2 regions of the Streptomyces sp. NPDC002520 genome follow, and region 2 is predicted to be linked to the other one. Evidence: riboswitches for the same ligand, from Rfam matches in the RefSeq annotation. Region 2 holds a riboswitch; the other holds the start of a gene.
The links. Region 2 has a riboswitch for ZMP and ZTP ahead of ACWD5D_RS14185 (bifunctional 5,10-methylenetetrahydrofolate dehydrogenase/5,10-methenyltetrahydrofolate cyclohydrolase). Riboswitches for the same ligand answer to the same signal wherever they lie in the genome.
Positions count from the first base shown of each region.

Region 1 (7,501 bases), on a different contig from region 2:
CGGGCGGCGCTGTCCAGGCGGACCATCGCCTTGTAGACCTCGGGCGCGTGCTCGGTCCAGGCCAGCCGGGGGGTGTGTTCGGGTGCGTACTCGACGGAATCCTGTGCTGTGGTCATGCTTCGACTCTAGGAGCGGGAAAGCCCAGGAGTATGGTCCATTTCCATGGCGAAACCATGGGCCGCTTTCGGTGTCGACCTCCACCTGGAACCCGCCGGTACCAACGGGCTGCGGCGCGGCCTGACCGACGCGCTGCGCGACGCGGCCCGCACCGGCCGGCTCGCCCCCGGCACCCGGCTCCCCTCCTCCCGCTCCCTCGCCGCCGACCTCGGCATCGCCCGCAACACCGTCGCCGAGGCCTACGCCGACCTGGTCGCCGAGGGCTGGCTCACCGCCCGCCAGGGCTCCGGCACCCGGGTCGCCGAGCAAGCCGTGCCCGCGCCGAAGGCCCCCGAGACGGCACCGCCGCGCCGGGAACCGGGCACCCCCGCCCACAGCCTCCTCCCCGGCACCCCCGACCTCGCCGCGTTCCCGCGCACCGAATGGCTCAAGGCCGCCCGCCGCGCCCTGGCCACGGCGCCCTTCCAGGCCCTCGGCTACGGCGACCCGCGCGGCACCCGCGAACTGCGCACCGCCCTCGCCGGCTACCTCGCCCGCGCCCGGGGCGTGCGCGCCGACCCCGAGTCGATCGTGATCACCGCGGGCTTCTCCCACGCGCTGCAGATCCTCGGCAGGGTGCTGCGGGCGCGCGGGGTGCGGGCGGTGGCCGTGGAGTCGTACGGGCTCGACGAACACCGGGCGCTGCTGCGCGACGCGGGGCTGCAGACGCCCCCGCTGCCGTACGACCGACTCGGCACGGACACCGGCGCGTTGGCCGACGAGGGAGCGGTTCTCCTGACCCCCGCCCACCAGTTCCCGATGGGTGTGCCGCTGCACCCCGACCGGCGGACCGCCGTCGTGGACTGGGCGCGGCGGACCGGTGGGCTGGTCCTGGAGGACGACTACGACGGCGAGTTCCGCTACGACCGCCAGCCCGTCGGCGCCCTCCAGGGCCTCGCCCCCGACCGGGTCGTCCACCTCGGCACCGCCAGCAAGTCCCTCGCCCCCGGGCTGCGGCTGGGCTGGATGGTGCTGCCGCCGTCCCTGCGAGAGGAAGCGACCGCGGCCAAGGGCCGCATCGACTCCTGCGGTGTGCTGGACCAGCTGACCCTGGCCGAGTTCATCACCTCCGGCGCGTACGACCGCCACATCCGCTCCGCCCGCCTGCGCTACCGCCGCCGCCGCGACGCCCTCACCGCGGCCGTCGCCGACCGCGCCCCCGAGATCCGTGTCAGCGGCATCGCCGCCGGCCTGCATGCCGTCCTGAGCCTGCCGCCCGGCACGGAAGCCTCCGTGGTCCAGGCCGCCGCCTGGCAGGGCCTCGCCCTCCAGGGCCTCTCCACCCATCGCCACGAGCTGGCTGTCGCCGAGCCGATGGACGCCCTGGTGGTCGGCTACGGAACCCCACCGGAGAGTGCCTGGGCGGGAACCCTGGAGGCGCTGTGCAGGGTGCTGCCCTGACCCGCGGGTGAAAACACCGCCGACCGCACACGACCCCGCGCCCGCCCGTGGGCGAACGCCGCCCGGCAGCCCCGTGGGCGAACGCCGCCCCGCAGCCCCATAGGCGAACGCCGCCCCGCAGCCCCATAGGCGAACGCCGCCCCGGACCTCAGCGCACCGCCTCCTCCGGCACCGTCTCCTCCACCACCGGCGCCTCCCCGAACCGTGCCAGGGCCAGCGCCCCCACCACCGCGACGGCGAAGCCGAGCGCGGCCAGCCACGTCAGCCCCTCCCTCGTCCTGTCGCCGAGCCAGATCACACCGACCGCCGCGGGAGCGACCGTCTCGCCGATGACCATGCCGGCCGTCGCCGTCGTGACGGAGCCGCGCTGGAGGGCCGAGGTGAGGAGGACGAACGCGGAGCCGCCGCCGAGGAGGAGGGCGTAGGTCGCGGGGTTGGTGAACAGGTCGGCGGGGCGGAGGGAGTCGATGAGGCGTACCGCCACCTCGACCACCCCGAAGCCGAACCCCGCGCCGAGACCGAGCAGCAGCGCCCGTGTCCGCCCGGACAGCCGCCCCCCGACCGCACCGAGCAGCAGAACCCCGACGGCCGCCACCACCATCGCGTACTTCAGCCAGCCGGGCGCGCTCCGGTCGCCCTCCGTCCCCGAGGCCAGCCCGAGCATGGCGAGACCCGCGCACACCACCCCGACCGCGGCCCACTCCACCCCGCTCAGCCGCACCCGCAGCAGCCGGGCCGCCACCACCGCCGTCACCGCGAGGCTCGCGGCCAGCGCCGCGCCCACCGCGTAGATCGGCACCGAGCGCAGCGCGGCGATCTGCAGCAGGAACCCGAGCCCGTCCAGCGCGAGACCGGCGAGGTAGCGCCACTGCCTGAGCGCCCGCAGCAGCAGCGCGGCCTCACCGCCCTCGCCCCCCTGCGCACCCGCCGCCCGCGCGGCCATCGCCTGCAACACGGTCGCCGTACCGAAGCAGACCGCCGCGCCAAGCGCGCACACCATTCCAAACAGCACGAAGCGACTTTAGGGGAGCAGGAGAACACGGGGTCCCCTGCACGGACACTCACACCGATCTCTAGGCTGGCCGACGCACACCGCACCACATCCGACGGGGGAGACACCGATGGCGCACGCACGCCCACAGATCCGCAGGCAACTGCGCTCCACCACGGTCGTCCTCGGCGGCATGGGCCTGCTCGCCGCCGCCCTGACCGCCTGCTCGTCCGACCCGGACAAGCGCTGTGTCGACCGGGGCAGCTACAACCTCGCCAAGGGCTACAAGGTCGTCTCCGACAAGAACTGCAAGTCGACCAAGGCGTCGCTGAACGGCGGCTGGTACTACGGCGGCAAGAAGAAGGGCTCCTGGGTCGACGGCGGCTCCTTCGTCAAGCCGCGCTCGGGCTCGGGCAGTTCCTCCGGTTCCGGCCACAGCGGTGTCCACCGCGGCGGCTTCGGCGGCGGCCACGGCAGCTCCGGCGGCTGACCGGGAACCGGACCGGAAACCGTCGCATGGAACGCCGTACCATCACCCCCCGCCCCGGCTGGCAGCAGACCGTCGAGGAACAGGGGCTCGTATACCCCCTGACCCGCCACCCCGACGGCTCCCTGCGCCCCTACTGGGACGAGAGCGCCTACTACGTCTTCTCCCTGGAGGAGATCGAGGCGCTGGAGGAGACCGTCGAGGAACTGCACCGCATGTGCCTGGCCGCCGCCGGGCGCATCGTCGTCACCGGCCGCCTCGCCGACCTCGGCATCACCGACCCGCGCGTCGCCGAGGCCGTCACCGAGGCCTGGCACCGGCGCGCCGAACTCCCTTCCGTCTACGGCCGTTTCGACCTCCGCTACGACGGCGCCGGCCCGGCGAAGATGCTGGAGTACAACGCCGACACCCCCACCTCGCTGGTGGAGGCCGCCTCCCCGCAGTGGTTCTGGATGGAGGAGCGCTTCCCCGGCGCCGACCAGTGGAACTCCCTGCACGAACGGCTGGTCGACGCCTGGCGGGGGCAGGCCGCCCTGCTCCCGCCCGGCAGCCCCCTGCACTTCGCGCACTCCGCCGCCGACGAACTCGGCGAGGACCTGATGACGGTCGCCTATCTGAAGGAGACCGCCGAACAGGCAGGTCTGGAGACCGACTGGATCTCCATGGAGGAGATCGGCTGGGACCCCCTCTCCGGCCGCTTCGTCGACAACCGCCTCCGCTTCATCCGCGGCATCTTCAAGCTGTACCCCTGGGAGTGGCTCACCACCGACGCCTTCGCCGGGCACGTCCTGGACACGCTCGACAACGGCGGCGGCACCGGCTCCACGATGTGGATCGAGCCCGCCTGGAAGATGCTGCTGAGCAACAAGGCCCTGCTGGCGATCCTCTGGGAGCTGTACCCCGGCCACCCCAACCTGCTGCCCGCCTACCTGGACGGCCCGCGCGAGCTGACCGGGACGGCCGGCTACGTCGCCAAGCCCCTGCTCGGCCGCGAGGGCGCGGGTGTGACCGTGCACGAGCCGGGCGCCCCCGCCGTCGTACGGGACGAGTCCTGCTGCTACCAGCAGCTCGCCCCGCTGCCCGCCTTCGAAGGCAACCACGTGGTCCTCGGCGCCTGGGTCGTCCAGGACGAGGCGGCGGGCCTCGGCATCCGCGAGTCCTCGGGCCTGATCACCGACGAGTACGCCCGCTTCTTGCCGCACGTGATCCTCTGACCGCCGGATGGGTGGGCTGGCCTGACTGATCCGCCGAAACCCGGGCTCTCGGCCGCGACGGATGACGACGCCGGGCGCAGGCCGCCCCCGGGAACGGATGGGGACGACCGGGACACCGGTTCGAGTCCTCTTCCGTGAGAGGCGACTGTCAGAGGCGACCGCGACGGCCGACCCGATGGCCGACCGCGATGGTCGCCCCGACGGCCGACCGCGATGGCCGACCGCGACGGTCGGCGGGCCGTCGCCCGCATGGTGGACGTCCGGCCGAGTCCGCCCGGCGTGGCCGGTAGGCTGGCTGCGGGTCGTGACTGGCGCGCTGGGATGGGACGGACCATCGGGGAGCGGCCCGTGGAAATCAGTGCCGTGCGCCTGGGCCGAACGTGAACGCTGTACGCACACCGTCCGGAGGTCCCCATGCCAGAGCAGCAGCCTCTCTCCAGCGAATCCACCGCCTTCCGCGCCGCCCTCGACGTCATCCGCGCCGTCGAACCGCGCGTCGCCGACGCGATCGGCCAGGAGGTGCACGACCAGCGCGAGATGCTCAAGCTGATCGCCTCCGAGAACTACGCCTCCCCGGCCACGCTGCTGGCGATGGGCAACTGGTTCAGCGACAAGTACGCCGAGGGCACGATCGGCCGCCGCTTCTACGCCGGCTGCCGCAACGTCGACACCGTCGAGTCCCTCGCCGCCGAGCACGCCAAGGCGCTCTTCGGTGCCCGGCACGCCTACGTCCAGCCGCACTCCGGCATCGACGCCAACCTCGTCGCCTTCTGGGCCGTCCTCGCCGACCGCGTCGAGGCGCCCGCCCTGGAGAAGGCCGGCGTCCGCCAGGTCAACGAGCTCTCCGAGGCCGACTGGGCCGACCTGCGCCAGGCCTTCGGCAACCAGCGCATGCTCGGCATGTCCCTGGACGCCGGCGGCCACCTCACCCACGGCTTCCGCCCGAACATCTCCGGCAAGATGTTCGACCAGCGCTCCTACGGCACCGACCCGGTCACCGGCCTGATCGACTACGAGGCACTGCGCGCCCAGGCTCGCGAGTTCAAGCCGCTGATCATCGTCGCGGGCTACTCGGCGTACCCCCGTCTGGTGAACTTCCGGATCATGCGCGAGATCGCCGACGAGGTCGGCGCGACCCTCATGGTCGACATGGCCCACTTCGCGGGCCTGGTCGCCGGCAAGGTCCTGACCGGCGACTTCGACCCGGTCCCGCACGCCCAGATCGTCACCACGACGACCCACAAGTCGCTGCGCGGTCCGCGCGGCGGCATGGTCCTGTGCGACGACTCCCTCAAGGACCAGGTCGACCGCGGCTGCCCGATGGTCCTCGGCGGCCCGCTCCCGCACGTCATGGCCGCGAAGGCCGTCGCCTTCGCCGAGGCCCGGCAGCCTTCCTTCCAGGACTACGCCCAGCGCATCGTCGACAACTCCCGCGCCCTCGCCGAAGGCCTCATGCGGCGCGGCGCCACGCTGGTCACCGGCGGCACGGACAACCACCTCAACCTGATCGACGTGGCCGGCTCCTACGGCCTCACCGGCCGCCAGGCCGAGGCCGCGCTCCTCGACTCCGGCATCGTCACCAACCGCAACGCCATCCCGGCCGACCCGAACGGCGCCTGGTACACCTCCGGCATCCGCATCGGCACCCCGGCGCTGACCACGCGCGGCCTGGGCACCGCGGAGATGGACGAGGTCGCCGGCCTCATCGACCGCGTCCTCACCACCACCGAGCCGGGCACGACCAAGTCGGGCGCCCCGTCCAAGGCGTCGCACGTCCTGGACGAGAAGGTCGCCGAGGAGATCGCCCAGCGCGCGACCGACCTCGTGGCGGGCTTCCCGCTCTACCCGGAGGTCGACCTGGGCTGACGCCCACACCCTTTTGAGCTGTCAAGGATCCGCGACTCTAGAGGTCGATCAGCTGCTGACGCGGTTCCTTCCGCGGCGGACCGGCACCGAGCCGGCCCGCCGCGCGGCGTATCAGGAGCCCTCCGGTGACACCGACCACCAGGCCGGACACTGCCCACCAGACACCGTCCGGCACTTGCCCGCGGTCGTCCGCCGACTGGGCGCCGGAGCCCAGCAGGCCCGCACGGTCCAGTTGCCGGAACACCGTCTCCGGCGCCCGATGCCAGCGGATGTCGTCGTCCATCACGTCCGGCGAGAGGTCCGAACGCACCCAGGCTGTGCCGTCGGCCGCGACGAACAGCTGGTCCTGCCGCTCCATGGCGACGTCTCCGCCCGGCGCTCGCCGTGTCTGCGGCCAGCCCCCGACGCCCGTCAGGCCCCAGAGCACCGTGACGCGCACCGCCGGATACCGCCCGTCGGCCCAGGACTGCGGCACCCGCTCCGTGCCCACGTAGGTCGGCTGCAGCAGCTCCCGGAGGCGAGCGAACTCCGGCTCGCCGGAGCGCAGCGTCCGTGTCCGCCCGGTGTCGCCCGAGACGATCAGCGCCAGGTCGGGCCCATCGCCGGCCGGCCCGGGTGCGGCATAGGCCGGCGGGCCGGCGACCAGCGCCACCAGTGCCACCAGTGCCGACCACGGCACAAGCCGGGCGAGCCACGACACTGTGCGTCTGCCGACCCACACGCTCAGCCCATCGTGCGACCCCATGCATCCCCCTCCATATCCCCCTCCATATCCCCCTCCCACTCGCAGCCTCCGTCTCACAGGTCCCGCAGTTCCTGCCGAGGCCCCGACTCCCGCTCCCGCCGTCGCCACGCCCGTATCACCAGTGCCGCGACGGGCCGCAGCGCCAGTGCCAGCCCCGCTCCGGCCGCCGCGCCCCCCTGCGGCTCTCCGCCGAGCCGCCCGTCACTTCTGGTACACCGCCCGGCCCGTCGGGGTTCCCACCTCACCGGCACTACTTCGACGGCTCTCCCGGTGCCGACTCGAGCGACTTCGCGATCTTCACGGCCCGCGCTCTGGACGCCACCCCCTCCAACCGCAGCGTCACGTCGTCGGACGTCCCGTGGGCCCACAGCAGCGTCGGCCCCGCGGTCCGCACCTTGCGTGTGTAACGGTGCCCGTCCGCGTCGACGAGCCAGAAGCCCAGCAGATGCGGGCGCGGGAACCACAGGGCGTAGTCCGGCACGGCATCGGCGGACGGGGCCTTGCCCAGCACTGTCCACTCCGGCGACTCGCGCACCGTCTTGACGAAGCCGACGTCCAGACGCGCCCGGAACTCGTCGAGTCGCACCGTGCGACCGCCCTCACGCCAGCACAGGCTCATCAGAAGGCGCCCGTGCGGCTCA
Region 1 is NZ_JBSFXG010000007.1:111,235-118,735, forward strand. Features, by position in the region: gene ACWD5D_RS12990 (carboxymuconolactone decarboxylase family protein) at 1-116, opposite strand, end outside; gene pdxR (MocR-like pyridoxine biosynthesis transcription factor PdxR) at 163-1,557, shown strand; gene ACWD5D_RS13000 (DMT family transporter) at 1,706-2,557, opposite strand; gene ACWD5D_RS13005 (hypothetical protein) at 2,679-3,038, shown strand; gene ACWD5D_RS13010 (glutathionylspermidine synthase family protein) at 3,065-4,249, shown strand; ZMP/ZTP riboswitch at 4,544-4,631, shown strand; gene ACWD5D_RS13015 (glycine hydroxymethyltransferase) at 4,664-6,115, shown strand; gene ACWD5D_RS13020 (hypothetical protein) at 6,153-6,860, opposite strand; gene ACWD5D_RS13025 (hypothetical protein) at 7,111-7,501, opposite strand, start outside.
Region 1: it holds a riboswitch for ZMP and ZTP, as region 2 does, so the genes downstream of both, ACWD5D_RS13015 (glycine hydroxymethyltransferase) here and ACWD5D_RS14185 (bifunctional 5,10-methylenetetrahydrofolate dehydrogenase/5,10-methenyltetrahydrofolate cyclohydrolase) in region 2, are expected to answer to the same signal.

Region 2 (7,501 bases):
GCGGTACGCGCCGGTGAGGGTGATGTCGAGGTCGCGGGCCCAGGCGTCGTCGGGGTCGTCCTCGAAGAGAGGCACGTCCGGGGTGGCGTGGGCGGCGCAGTTGACCAGCACGTCGAGCGAGCCGAAGAGGGCCACGGCGTGGGCGACGGCCGCCTCGACGGAGGCCCGGTCGCCGACGTCGCACACCAGCGCCTCGGCGGCGAGGCCCTGTTGGCGCAGGGTGGCGGCGGTGCGCTCCGCCTCGGGCGCGTCCTGGTCGGTCACCAGGACCCGCCCGCCCTCCTGCGCGATCCGCCGGGCGACGGCTGCGCCGATACCGCGGGCCGCGCCCGTGACGAGAACTCCGTGTCCCGCGAAGCGATTGAGGTCGGTCATGACGGTGACCGTACGGGCCGGACGATCAGCACGACAGACTCCGTGCGCCTGCCGACGTGGTCACCGACGTGGGTCACCGGTATCCGGTCACGTCCGCCGGCTTGCCCGGGTCCTGTACCTCGACCATGTAGCGCCAGGCGTCGGGGCGGCTGCCGTCCACGTCGGTGAAGCCGTACTCCTGGGCGAGGCCGCCGCTGGAGAGGGAGTGGCCGTTGTGGCGGGACACGTCGGGGTCGGCGGCGAGGGCGGCGACGGCGCGGCCGACGAAGCGCGGGGTCTCGGAGATGGCGAAGTGCGGCTCGCGGTCGAGGGCGTCGCGCCAGTTGTCCTCACGGACGCCGAAGAGGTCGAGCATGATCTCCGAGCGCATCCAGCCGGGGGTCAGCGCGACGGCACTCGCCCCGCGCGGGCCGAGTTCGTGGCCGAGCGCGAAGGCCATGCGCAGTACGGAGGTCTTGGCGAGGTCGTAGAAGAGGTTCACGCGGTAGTTGTCGCGGTTGTAGTCGGCGGTGCCGTCGGTGACCTCCACGACGAGGCCGCCGGGCCGGCGCAGCAGGAGCGGCAGGGCGAAGTGACTGGTGACGGCGTGGGTCTCGACGGCGAGCCGGAGCAGTCGGAGCCCGTTGTCGAGGTCGTGCTCCCACACCGGTGTGTCCCACTCGAAGAGTTTCTCGCCGCCCCAGATGTCGTTCACGAGGACGTCCAGGCGGCCCTGTTCGTCGGCGATGCGGTCCACCAGGGCGCTCACCGCGGACTTGTCCAGGTGGTCGACGGGGACGGCGATGCCGTGCCCGCCGGCCGCCGTGACGAGGTCCGCGGTGTCCTCGATCGTCTCGGGACGGTCGTACTCGGAGCGGCGGGCGCGGGTGCTGCGTCCGGTGACGTAGACGGTGGCGCCGGCCGCGCCGAGTTCCTCGGCGATCCCCCGTCCGGCGCCCCGGGTCGCCCCGGCGACCAGCGCGACCTTGCCCTCGAGCGCACCTGACATGTCCGGCCTCCCGTGCAGTGACGACAGTTGTCGGACGCCAGTTTCGCGGGAACGCCGGACATCCTCACGCGCTTTTTCGGCGGAGCGCTCAGTGTCCGCGCGCGATCCACTCCTCCAGGTGGGGTGCCTCGGCGCCGATGGTCGTGGACTCCCCGTGGCCGGTGAGGACCTTGGTGTCCGGGGGAAGGGTGAGGAGGTTGTGCCGGATGGATTCGATGATCGTCGGGAAGTGGGAGTACGAGCGTCCGGTCGCGCCGGGGCCGCCCTGGAAGAGGGTGTCGCCGGTGAAGACGACGCCGAGACCGGGGTCGTACAGGCAGACGGCACCGGGGGCGTGGCCGGGGGTGTGCAGGACGGTCAGGTCGGCGCCGGCGGTCTCGAGGACCTGGCCGTCGAGGAGATGACGGTCGGGCTCGCGGTGCGGATGGGTGAGCTTCCACAGCGGCAGGTCGTCGGGGTGGAGCCAGATCGTGGCGCCGGTGAGGTCGGCGAGGGCGGGCGCGGCGTCGATGTGGTCGTTGTGCGCGTGGGTGCACACGATGGCGCTGAGGCGGCGGTCGGCCACCGCCTCGGCGATGGCCTCGGCGTCGTGGGCGGCGTCGATGACGATCACCTCGCGTTCGTCGCCGACGATCCACACGTTGTTCTCGACGTCCCAGGTGCCGCCGTCGAGGGTGAACCGGCCGCTGGTGACGAGGCGTTCGATGCGGGTGGTCATCAGAGCACCACCACCGAGCGCAGCACGTCGCCGCCGTGCATCCGGTCGAAGGCCTTCTCCACCTCGTCGAGTTGGATGGTCTCGGTGACGAACGCGTCCAGCGGCAGCCGGCCCTGCAGGTGCAGGTCGATGAGCATCGGGAAGTCGCGGGAGGGCAGGCAGTCGCCGTACCAGGAGGACTTGAGGGCGCCGCCGCGGCCGAAGACGTCCAGCAGGGGCAGTTCGAGCTTCATCTCGGGGGTGGGGACGCCGACGAGGACGACGGTGCCGGCCAGGTCGCGGGCGTAGAAGGCCTGCTTGTACGTCTCGGGCCGGCCGACCGCCTCGATGACGACGTCGGCGCCGAAGCCGCCGGTCAGCTCGCGGATGGCCTCGACCGGGTCGGTCTTCGCGGAGTTGACGGTGTGGGTGGCGCCCAGGGTGCGCGCCTTCTCCAGCTTCCGGTCGTCGATGTCGACGGCGATGATCTTCGCCGCGCCGGCGAGGTTCGATCCGGCGATGGCCGCGTCGCCGACGCCGCCGCAGCCGATGACGGCGACGGAGTCGCCGCGGCCGACGTTCCCGGTGTTGATCGCGGCGCCGATGCCGGCCATCACGCCGCAGCCGAGCAGTCCGGCCACGGCCGGGGAGACGGCCGGGTCCACCTTGGTGCACTGGCCGGCCGCGACGAGCGTCTTCTCGGCGAAGGCGCCGATGCCCAGGGCCGGGGAGAGTTCCTGACCGGTGGCGGCCAGGGTCATCTTCTGCTTCGCGTTGTGGGTGTTGAAGCAGTACCAGGGCCGGCCGCGCAGACAGGCCCGGCAGTTCCCGCACACCGCACGCCAGTTGAGGACGACGAAGTCACCCGGTGCCACATCGGTGACGCCCTCGCCGACCGACTCCACGACACCGGCGGCCTCGTGGCCGAGCAGGAAGGGGAAGTCGTCGGAGATTCCGCCCTGTTTGTAGTGCAGATCGGTGTGGCAGACCCCGCAGGCCTGGACACGTACGACGGCTTCGCCGGGCCCCGGATCCGGGACCACGATCGTCTCGACCCGTACGGGTTCGTCCTTGCCCGGTGCGATCACGCCGCGTACTTCCTGCGCCATGTGCCTGGCCCCTCTTCGTCGAATTGCCTACGGTGCCGACCCTACGCGCGACCCATCAGTAGGGACATGGACACGGGGTCAATAGTTGATCTTTCCATCTACCACCGGCAGGGCCCTGACCTTGGCCTGGACCGCGGCCTTGGCCGTGCCCGTGGCCGTGGCCGGACAGCGGTGAGGGCCGTCCCGGCGGGGACGGCCCTCGGATCCATGGGCGGATCAGGCACCTGCCCGGAGCACGAACCCGGGCGGCTCACGCGGGCGGGCGGCTCACCTGCACAGGCGACTCACGTGCGTTGCCGGCTCAGGCCTCGACGGCGGGGAGCAGGCCGGTCACGGGTGCGGCGAGGTCGGTGAGCTGGTGGAGTTCGTTCAGCCGGTTCAGTCCGCCGAGCTGGTCCAGTCCGCGCACCTGCTCGGTGACGGTCGGTACCTGGGCCCTGTGCTCGGCGGGGATGTCGCTGACGGCGAGCGAGTCCAGCGTGGTCATCGGGTTGATCTGCCCGGTGTTCGATGCGCCCGCGTCGGCCGCGTTCGCCATCGGTGCCGCGAGACCGGTGACACCGACGGCCAGACCGACTGCGGCGACGATACGTCGTGTTGAGATCATGCCTTCAGCAACGGTGCCGGACGCCGCACGGACACGGGCCCCGGGCCGCGCTCACCCGGGAGGCGGAGCACGGCGTCTGCGCTTGCCGTGGCCGTCGGGGCGGAGGAGGCTCGATGGTGGGGTCCGTGCGGTCCGCTCCCTGGCGGGCCGCGGGCGCCGGAAGGAGGTCCCGATGGGCACCGCGACAGGTTCCACCTTCGACACCGAGACACTGCGCCGGGGCATAGAGGGCAATACCGGGAACACGCTGCTCGCCCTCTACGCGGACAAGGCGGAGATCCTCATCATCGACCGCGACAGCCAGCCGAGCCACCCCAAGATCCTTCAGGGCCGCGGCCAGATAGCGGAGTTGCTCGACGACCTCTACAGCCGCGACATGACACACCACCTGGACCAGTGCGTCATCGAGGGCAACCGGGCCGCCTTCACCGAGTCCTGCGAGTACGAGGACGGCACCCGGGTCCTCGCCGAGTCGATGATCACGCTGGAAAACGGGAAGATCGCCCGACAGATACTGATCCAGGCATGGGACGAGTAGGGAGGAAGGTCGCGAGGGTCCAGGTCACCTCCCGGCTGACCTGGACCTTCTCGGCACGGGCGAGGCTGGGAAGGGCGGCGCGTCCGTCCCGCCCCCGGCAACCGGCCCCCGTTTCCGCGGCAGGTCTGCGCGCGACCGCCGCTCTGCTTCGTTCGATGCTGGCAGCGGCGCGCACTCGGCCCCGGCCCGCGTTGCCGCATCCCGCGCTGCCACGTCCGGCGGTGCCGCGTGCGGCGCGCACGCGCCACGGCCGGCCCCGGTGAGCCGCGCCGCACCCACCGCGTCGGTGCGGCTCGGGGCCCCGGTTACCCTGTACGCGGGCCGTGACTGGCGCTGAGGTGGAGTACCACCGGGGAGCGGTCCACGGTCGATGCCGCGCGCCTGGGCGATGAAGGTCAACCAGCTCAGGAGCGCAGATGACTCAGGCCCGCCTCATGGACGGCACCGCCCTCGCCCGCCGCATCGTCGAGGAGACCGCGAAGACGGCCGCCGATCTCACCGAGCGGACGGGCAGCGCGCCCTGTCTGGCCACGGTGCTCGTCGGCGAGGACCCGGCGTCCGTGACGTACGTACGCATGAAGCAGAACCGCTGCCGCGAGGCGGGCATCGAGTCCCGGCACGTGGCACTGCCCGCCTCCACGACCACCGCCGAACTCGTCGGCACCCTGCGGGAGTTGTCGGACGACCCGACGGTGCACGGCATCCTGCTCCAGCACCCGGTGGGCGACCACATCGACGAGCGGGCCGCGTTCGAGGCGATCGCCCCGCACAAGGACGTCGACGGGGTCACCTTCGCGTCCTTCGCCACGATGAGTTTCGGCCTGCCGGGCTTCGTCTCCTGCACTCCGGGCGGCATCATGCGGCTGCTCGACGAGTACGGCGTCGACCCGGCCGGGAAGCGGGCCGTGGTGGTGGGCCGCAGCGCGATCCTCGGCAAGCCGGTGGGCATGCTGCTCCTGGGCCGGGACGCGACGGTGACGTACTGCCACTCGCACACCGTCGACCTGTCGGCCGCGGTCCGCGAGGCGGACATCGTGGTCGCCGCCGTGGGCCGGCCGCGGCTGATCCGGGGAGGGGACGTCAAGCCGGGCGCGGTGGTGATCGACGCCGGTTACAACCCGGGGAACGTCGGCGACGTCGACTTCGACTCGGCGGTGGAGCGGGCCTCGCTGATCACGCCGGTGCCGGGCGGCGTCGGCCCGATGACGATCGCGACGCTGCTGGAACAGACCGTGACCGCCGCCGCCCGGCAGCTCGGCGTGTGATCCCTCGACGAGGCGTTCCGGTCCGCCCGGCTCGTGGCGCCGGCCGTCGTACGGCGCACAGCGCTGGACGCGCCGGGCGGCTGAGGCTCAGCCGTTGGTGATGACCATCCGGAAGCGGGCCTTGCCGGCCATCATCTTGTCGTAGGCCTCCCCCGCGCGCTCCAGCGGCACGGTCTCGGTGATCGGGCGGATGTTGTGCAGGGCGCTGAACTCCAGGGTGTCCTGCACGTCCTGGGCGGTACCGGACGGGTGACCGACGACCTTGCGGCCCGTCAGGAGCAGTTGAACCGGGGAGATGGCCATCGGTTCGACGTCGGCCCCGATGGCGACCAGTTCTCCGCGGGGCGCCAGGCCGTCCACGGTGGCGCTGATGGCCTGGGCGTTGCCCGCGGTGGCCAGGACGACATCGACGCCGCCGAGCGCCTGCAGTGACTCGGCGACGGGGGTGCCGGAGGTGCTGTCGACGTAGTGGTGGGCGCCGAGCTGCTTCGCGAAGTCGGCCTTCTCGGGGCCGCGGGCGATCGCCACGGTCTCGAAGCCCATCGCGACCGCGTACTGCACGCCGAGGTGCCCCAGGCCGCCGAGGCCGAGGACGGCGACCCGGTCGCCCGGCTCGGCGGAGCTGCGCCGCAGCCCGTTGAACGTGGTGACGCCCGCGCAGGCCATGGGCCCGGCGTCGACCGCGGACAGCGCGTCGGGGATGCGGGCCAGGGCGTCGCAGGGCGCGATCATCTTCTCGGCGAAGCCGCCGTCGTACGACCACCCGGGAACCTTCAGGCGTTCGCACACGATGAAGTCGCCCTTGCGGCACTGCCTGCAGTAGCCGCAACTGCCGCCGAACCAGCCGACCGTCACCCGGTCACCGGCCTGCCAGCCCCGCTCCGCCACCCCTTCGCCCAGTTCCTCGATGCGTCCGGCGACCTCGTGCCCGGGTACGTCCGGGAACGTCACGCCCGGCAGTGCCCCGTTCACGAACATGGCGTCGCTGTGGCAGATCCCGCAGGCCTCCACGGCGATCCTCACCTCTCCGCGTGCCGGCCGGGGCACCTCTCGCTCGACCAGTTCGAACGATCCGCCGGGGGCGGTCACCTGCGCGACTCGATAGGTAGGCATGCGTCTCTCCGGGAAACGGTACGAAGATCCTTCGGCGGCCCCTCACAGGCCACTCGGTCCAGCACACCAGCTCTGGGCCGATCGCGCGCGCCGAGCGCTTCCCGCCATCGGCGGTCGTACGGTCGCAGGCCCGGGGTGATCCGGTGCGGCGGGATCCTCAGCCGGCCTCCGGACGCCACCCCTCGGGCCGGAGCGTGCCGAGCAGCTGCCGCACGAGTTCGTCGACGACCTCGTCGAGGCTCGCGTCCACCCAGCCGGCGCTCCAGTCGTGCAGCAGGCCGTTGACGCTGCCGATAAAGGCCGTGGCCGCGAGCCGGTAGTCGCGCGGGGCCGCCTCGCCGCGGGCCACGGCCGCGTCGGCCTCGGAGCGGATCAGGTCGACCCAGCGGGCCCGGCGGGCCAGCCGCTGCTCCTCCAGGCGGGGGCTGACGCCGATGATCTCCACGAAGGCGATGCGGATGCGGCGCGGGTCGGAGGTGACGTCCCGGGCGTAGGCATGGAACAGCGCGGCGACGCGTTCGGCCAGCGGCAGCCCCTCGGCCGCCGCGAGCGCGTCCAGCACGGCCTGTTCCGCCCAGCCGTTGACCTCCAGGTGCAGCGCGGCGAGGACGTCCTCCAGGGTGCGGAACTCCTCGTAGAACTGGCGGGTGGACAGGCCGGCGGCCTGGCTCAGCGCGGCGACCGTGGTGGCGCGGAAGCCCGGGGTGTCGCCGAACAGGCGGAGCGCCGCGGCCAGGAAGCGGCGGCGCCTCTCGGCCTGCCGCTCCTCGGCGGACCTGCCGCCGTAGCGGCCCGTCGGCGCCCTGAGC
Region 2 is NZ_JBSFXG010000008.1:89,376-96,876, reverse strand. Features, by position in the region: gene ACWD5D_RS14215 (SDR family NAD(P)-dependent oxidoreductase) at 1-375, opposite strand, end outside; gene ACWD5D_RS14210 (SDR family oxidoreductase) at 449-1,363, opposite strand; gene ACWD5D_RS14205 (MBL fold metallo-hydrolase) at 1,452-2,081, opposite strand; gene ACWD5D_RS14200 (S-(hydroxymethyl)mycothiol dehydrogenase) at 2,081-3,169, opposite strand; gene ACWD5D_RS14195 (hypothetical protein) at 3,471-3,776, opposite strand; gene ACWD5D_RS14190 (nuclear transport factor 2 family protein) at 3,949-4,314, shown strand; ZMP/ZTP riboswitch at 4,628-4,708, shown strand; gene ACWD5D_RS14185 (bifunctional 5,10-methylenetetrahydrofolate dehydrogenase/5,10-methenyltetrahydrofolate cyclohydrolase) at 4,731-5,579, shown strand; gene ACWD5D_RS14180 (alcohol dehydrogenase) at 5,667-6,692, opposite strand; gene ACWD5D_RS14175 (TetR/AcrR family transcriptional regulator) at 6,850-7,501, opposite strand, start outside.